DNA from 2 places in the Cryobacterium sp. SO2 genome. Region 2 is predicted to be linked to the other one. Evidence: predicted binding sites of a transcription regulator. Region 2 holds the regulator's gene; the other holds the start of a gene.
The links. Region 2 encodes HrcA, which represses chaperone genes, less so after heat shock. Its sites were predicted from a motif close to TTNGCACTCGNNNNNNNCGAGTGCNAA; they were not measured.
Positions count from the first base shown of each region.

Region 1: groES (co-chaperone GroES) is a predicted target of HrcA. The motif match lies at 1,988-2,014, and genes of this name have one in related genera.

Region 1 is NZ_CP117849.1:3,255,067-3,258,474, forward strand. Features, by position in the region: gene BJQ94_RS15300 (ABC transporter substrate-binding protein) at 1-384, opposite strand, end outside; gene rarD (EamA family transporter RarD) at 553-1,440, opposite strand; gene groES (co-chaperone GroES) at 1,617-1,913, opposite strand; gene BJQ94_RS15315 (SAM-dependent methyltransferase) at 2,059-3,249, shown strand; gene BJQ94_RS15320 (hypothetical protein) at 3,257-3,408, opposite strand, start outside.
Region 2 is NZ_CP117849.1:1,877,108-1,880,515, forward strand. Features, by position in the region: gene hemW (radical SAM family heme chaperone HemW) at 1-24, shown strand, start outside; gene BJQ94_RS08630 (DUF4870 domain-containing protein) at 110-484, opposite strand; gene BJQ94_RS08635 (DUF4870 domain-containing protein) at 580-981, opposite strand; gene hrcA (heat-inducible transcriptional repressor HrcA) at 1,159-2,178, shown strand; gene dnaJ (molecular chaperone DnaJ) at 2,238-3,347, shown strand; gene BJQ94_RS08650 (16S rRNA (uracil(1498)-N(3))-methyltransferase) at 3,362-3,408, shown strand, end outside.

The sequences.
Region 1 (3,408 bases), 1.4 Mb from region 2:
CGAGAGCAGGTCGGTCACGGAGACGGTGGCGGTGTCTGTGGTGGTGTCGCCGGAGTCGCGGAGGATGGCTTCGATGTCGATGCCCAGGTCGGCGTCGTTGACCTCGTTGATCGCGAGCTGCACACCGGCTTCTTCGGGCGGGCCGAGGAAGGCGAGTCCACCACTCTGCGGGAGGATCGTTCCGACCTTGAGGGTCAGATCGCGGTCGCCGGCCTCGATTGCGGTGACGTCGCTGCTGTCGGCTGCGGGTGCGTCGGATGCGGGCGTCTCAGCCGCATCGGTGCTGCATCCGGTGAGCAGAAGTGCGCTGACGCCGAAGATGGCGACGCCGGTGACTACTGCCCGGGCCGAGCGGGAGGCCGAGGCCTTCGCGAATACGCTCATGTTGCTCCTTGGGTAAGGGGAATCGGAAGAAGAGCTGGCAAACGATCGTTGCCGTGCTGTAAAGGTATTCACCAGAAGGACGTCAAACAAGGCGGTCGTGTTACAGCCGTGTAACGCGACCAAATCGTTACGAACGGGCGCCTGATCAGGATGCCTTGATCAGGGGCCCTAAATGGGGTCGGTGACGAGGCGACGCTGGGCCCGTCCGGAGGCCACGGTGTCGACGGTGAGCACGAGCAGTGCCAGCCAGACCAGCCCGAAGCCAAGCCAGCGTTCCGGCGGCATCGGCTCGTGCAGAACCACGACACCGACGATGAGTTGCAGCACCGGCGCGAGGTACTGCACCAGGCCGAGGGTCGTCAACGGCAGGCGCCGGGAGGCGGCGGCGAAGAACAACAACGGCACCGCGGTGAGCACGCCGGAGCCGATCAGGGCGATGCTGTGCACCGGGGAGACCGTGCCGAAGGTGAGCCCGGAGATCAGCGACACGACCACCAGCTGGATGATCGCCACCGGGGTCAGCCACATCGTCTCGAGGGTGAGGCCGGAGAGGGCATCGATGTGGCCGCCGACGCGCCTTTTGATCAGCCCGTAGAACCCGAACGAGAACGCCAGGATGAGCGAGATCCACGGCACGGTGCCGTAGCCGACGGTGAGCACGATCACGGCGATGAAGCTGATCACCACGGCGGCCCACTGCGCGGCGCGCAGGCGTTCGTGCAGCACGAGCACGCCCAGCAGCACGGTGATGATGGGGTTGATGAAGTAGCCCAGAGCCGTTTCCACGACGTGCCCGCTCAGGGCGGCGAGGATGAAGGTCTGCCAGTTGATGAAGATGAGTACGCCGGCCAGGCCCATCGTCCACACGATCCGGGGCGATCGCAGTGCCGCCAGGAGGGGCCGCCAGGCCCGGGTGGACAGGATCAGCACGGCGCAGAAGGCCAGCGAGAAGAGCACCCGCCAGGCCACGATCTCGAACGCGCCGGTGGGCGCGAGCAGGAGGAAGTACAGCGGCAGGAAGCCCCAGATGCCGTAGGAGCAGATCGCGAAGATCAGCCCGGTTCTGGCGGCGCTGCGCGGCGGGCGCGCCCGGCCGCGGCCGGCATCCGTCGGCTCGGTCGACTGCGTCGGCTCGGTCGGATCGGTCGGACTCGTGTGCACTGGCTACCCCTCTGGACGCGAAAAATCCCGGATGGCCGAGGCCATCCGGGATTCAACGATATGGGGTGTGACTAGCGAACGACGACCGCGAGAACGTCGCGGGCCGACAGAACGAGGAGGTCCTCGCCACCGAACTTGACTTCGGTTCCACCGTACTTGGAGTAGATCACCTTGTCGCCGACGGCGACGTCGAGCGGGATGCGGTTGCCGTTGTCGTCAATGCGGCCGGGGCCGACGGCGACAACTTCGCCCTCCTGGGGCTTCTCTTTGGCGGTGTCCGGGATCACAAGTCCGGAAGCGGTGGTCTGTTCTGCATCCACCTGCTTGATGACGATGCGATCTTCGAGCGGCTTGATGGAGACCGACACGGTTGACCTCTTTCTTAGCTAAGACGTAGTTAGCAGACTCACAGCGAGAGTGCTAAGTCGAGTTTAGGGCGCAACTGGCACTCACGCAATGTGAGTGCCAATCGTCTTCGGCCGGCCTCCCGGTTTCGGTTGATAGGTTTGCGGGATGGAACGCGCCGAGCTCGTGGAGCTGCTCTCACCCGAAGGCCTGCGCCTGCTGGACTCCCTGCCCGCCTACGAGGCCGGCGCCGACGTCGTGCGCACGGTGAGTGCGCTGCGAAAGGCCGGGCACTCCCCCGCACTTGTCAACGCGGTGCTGTACCAGTCCCGGTTGCGGGCCAAGGCCAGCCTCAAGTTCGGTGATTTCGCCGACCGGATGCTGTTCACCGAGGCCGGTCTCGAGCAGGCCACCCGGCTGCGGGTGGCGGCGTTGCACGCCGGACGGTTCGTGGCGGCCGGGCTCAGCCGGGTCGCCGACGTGGGCTGCGGCATCGGCGGGGACGCCATGGCCATGGCCGCGATGGACCTGGCCGTGACCGCGATCGATGTCGACGAGGTGACGGCCACCGTCGCCAGTTTCAACCTGGCGCCGTTCCCCGGCTCGTCGGTGCGCTGCGCCGACTCGGCCGACGTCGACCCGTCGGAGTTCGACGCGCTCTGGTTCGATCCGGCCCGGCGCACGGCCGGGCACGGCAACACCAGCCGGCTCACCCGTCCGGAGGACTACTCGCCCAACCTCGACGACGTCTTCGCGTTGGCCGAGCGGATGCCCATCGGCGTCAAGCTCGGCCCCGGCCACGACCGAGATCAGATCCCGGAGACCGCCGAGGCGCAGTGGGTGTCGGTGGAGGGCAAGCTCGTGGAGATGGGGCTGTGGTTCGGCGCGCTCGCACGCCCCGGCATCCGTCGGGCGGCGCTGCTGCTCGGTAAAGAGGGCGTCGTCGCGGAACTCACCGCCCCGGCCGACAGCGAAGACGTCGGTGTGGGCGAGCTCGGCGAGTACGTCTACGAGCCCGACGGAGCCGTCATCCGCGCCCGCCTGATCGGCGATCTGGCCAGGTCGATGGACGCGCTGATGCTCAGCGAGGGTCTCGCCTACCTCACCAGCGCCACCCTCACCGAAACCCCGTTCGCCACGGCGTTCCGGGTGCTCGAGGTGCTGCCCACCGACGAGAAGAAGTTGCGCCTGGCCCTCGCCGAACGCAAGATCGGCACGCTGGAGATCAAGAAGCGCGGCGTGGACGTGGATCCGGCCACCCTGCGCACCCGGTTGAAGCTCAAGGGCCCGAACTCCGGCACCCTCGTGATGACCCGCGCGGCCGGGCACAAGGTGGCTCTCCTGGTGGAACGGGTCTGAGCCGGGCTCAGCCGTAGTAGGCGGGCAGCATCTGTGTGATCACGACGAACCACACACCGGCCATCAGGATGCCGACGATGCCGCTGCCCAGGCCGAGGATCCACAGTGCGCCCGACCGGCTCTCGACGAACCGGGCGACGAGGGCCAGGATCACGGCGG
Region 2 (3,408 bases):
GTGCGCCGCCTCCTCACCGATTAAAAAACCCGCGAACCGTGAGATCAGCCCCCAAACGCGCGCGTTTTGGGTGCTCACCTCACGGTTCGCGGGTTGGGGTGACTCGTGACTAGCTGACGAATTTGATCGTCAGCGGGTAGGTGTACCACTCGCCCTTGTTCGCCGCGATCGCGGCCATGATGCTGAAGACGATGCTGAGGATCCAGGCGGCGGCCAGGATGAGGAAGCCGACGAGGATCACGGTGAGGATCGATCCCACCAGGTAGGCGATGGCCAGGGTGATCTGGAAGTTCAGGGCCGTCGCGGTGTGCGCGCGGATGAACGGGCCGCGGTCCTTGAGCACGATGTAGCCGATCAGCGCGGGCAGGAAGCCGAAGATGATGCCGCCGATGTGGATCAGGGTGGCCCACAGCTTCTCGTCGGCGGGGCTCAGCTGACTCGGTGCCTGGTACGGGGTGGCGGGGGGAGGGGTTGCCTCAGACATTGGATCTCCTTCGTGGACACTCGGGGGGAACAGGGATTATGCGGGTGTCGCTGTCACCAGAATAGCGCCGCTCGCCCCCGCCGGCAGTGTGCAAACTAGCTGATCAGACGCAGGGCGAACGGGTAGCGGTACGGCCGCCCGGTGCGCGCGCTGAGGAAGCCGAGAACAGAGAAGATCGAGCCGACCAGCCAAAGCACCCAGGTCAGCGAGCCGAGCCCGGACAACAGGCCGAAGGTGATCAGGCCCAGGATCGTGGAGACGATATTGATGGCGACATAGCCGATCAGGAGTGTGATCTGGAAGTTCAGGGCCTCCTTGGCCTCCCCGTCAGTGAACTGCCCCCTGGCGCGGAAGACCAACCAGATGATGAGGGAGGGCAGGAACGAGAGGATGCCGCCCAGGTGGGCGAGGGACGCCCAGGTGCGGTCCTGCTCCGCCGTCAGCGGAGCCCCGGTGGCGGGGCCGTTCGGTTGCCCAGGACCGTTGGGATAGCTCATGACAATGCCCTTCCACGTGCGGTGATTGCGTGCGGTGATGATGCGTGTGACCCCACGGTACTGCGCGAATTCGTCCGCGGGCAACGGGTATCCCAGGTGCCCGCGTTATGATTGGCAGTCATACGAAGAGAGTGCCAGCCGTCGGCGGCACAACCGGGAGAGGGAGGCGATCGTCTAGTGGTGTCAGATCGCAGCCTCGAAGTGCTCCGCGTCATCGTGCAGGACTACGTGGCGTCCCGCGAGCCCGTCGGCTCCAAGTCGATCGTCGACCGCCATGCATTCGGCGTGTCGGCCGCCACGATCCGCAACGACATGGCCTTGCTCGAAGAGGAAGAACTCATCGTCGCGCCGCACACGTCGTCCGGGCGTATCCCCACCGACAAGGGCTACAGATTGTTCGTCGACCACCTGGCCGACCTGCGCCCCCTCACGGGCGCGCAGCGGCAGGCGATCGAGGTCTTCCTCGGCCAGTCGGCCGACCTCGACGAGGTCCTCGCCCGCAGCGTGCGGCTGCTCTCCCAGCTCACCCACCAGGTGGCCCTCGTTCAGTACCCCTCACTGTCGCGCGCCACTGTGCGCCACATCGAACTGGTGCCGCTCAGCGACACCCGCGTGCTGTCGGTGCTGATCACCGACTCCGGCCGGGTGGAACAGCGCGTAGTGGAATTGCCCCGCCCGATCGCTGAGGCGGCCCTGGCCGAACTGCGTTCCCGGCTCAACGCCGTCGTCGGCGGCCTCGGCATGGCCGCGGCCGCGACGGCGCTGAGCGGGCCGACCGGCCTCGGCGCGCCGGAGCAGACCGACCTCGTCGACCTCATCACCGGCACCCTGCGCGATCAGGTCGGGGCCAACCGCCAGGACCGATTGGTCATGGCCGGGGCGGCGAACCTCGTGCGCACGGAGGAAGACTTCACCGGCAGCATCTACCCGGTGCTCGAGGCCATCGAGGAGCAGGTCGTGCTGTTGCGCCTGTTCGGCGAGATGGCCACGGACCAGCACGGCGTCTCTGTGAGCATCGGCCGCGAGAACGCGCCGTTCGGCCTGGGTGAAACCTCCGTGCTGACCAGCGGCTATACCTCGCGCGGAGACGCCGCCCGCCTGGGCGTTCTCGGCCCGACCCGCATGGACTATTCCAACAACATGGCGGCCGTGCGCGCCGTCGCCCGGTACCTCTCCCGCCTGCTCGGCGAGAACTGACCGCTCCAGCTCACTTTCGACACGAATTCCCAACCCCAGAACCCCGAGGAGAGCCAGCTTTGGCTGACCACTACGAAGCACTCGGCGTCGCGCGCGACGCCACCACAGACGAGATCAAGAAGGCCTACCGCCGGCTTGCCCGTCAGCTGCACCCCGATGTGAACCCCGGCGCTGAGGCGTCGGAGCGGTTCAAGACCGTCACGCACGCCTATGACGTACTCTCGGACCCGAAGCAGCGCCAGAACTACGACCGCGGCGGCGACGGCCGCTCCAACCAGGGTGGCGGCTTCGATGCCGGCAACTTCGGCGACATCTTCGAGACCTTCTTCGGCGGCGGAGGCGGCGGCTCTCGCGGTCCCCGGTCCCGTCGCGAACGCGGGCAGGACGCCCTCATCCGGGTCGAACTCGACCTCGACGAGGTCATCTTCGGCACCCACCGCGACATCGAGGTGGACACCGCGATCGTCTGCGCCACCTGCTCCGGCACCTGTTGCCAGCCCGGCACCTCCCCGGTCACCTGCGATATCTGCCACGGCACCGGCAGCATCCAGCGCGCCGTGCGGTCGCTGCTCGGCAACGTCATGACCTCCAGCCCCTGCGGTTCGTGCCGTGGCTACGGCACCATCATCGCCACCCCGTGCATCACCTGCCAGGGCCAGGGGCGCGTGCGTGCGCGCCGCACGGTTCCCGTCGACATCCCCGCCGGCGTCGACACTGGCCTACGCCTGCAGATGCCCGGCAGCGGCGAAGCCGGACCTGCCGGCGGACCCAACGGCGACCTGTACCTCGAAATGAAGGTGCGCCACCACGACGTCTTCAGCCGCGACGGCGACGACCTGCTCTGCACCCTGTCGGTGCCGATGACCGACGCGATCCTCGGGGCCACGGCCACGGTCGCGGCTCTGGACGGCGACATCGAGGTCGAGTTGCGCCCCGGCGTTCAGGCCGGCGAGATCCTCACCGTCAAGGACCGCGGCGTCACGCGCCTGCGCGGCAACGGCCGCGGCGACCTGCGGGTCGGCGTGCAGGTACTCACCCCCACCAAGCTCGACCACAAGGAACGCGAACTCATCGAAGCGTTCGCGGCCAGGCACAAGGTGCCAGCGCCGGCGCTCAGCCACTTCCAGCAGGGCCTGTTCGCGAAGCTCCGCGACCGGTTCCTGGGCTGATCCGGCCCACCTCCATGGCGCATTTCTTCCTGTCCGAAACCCTCGGCACGCTGGGCGACCC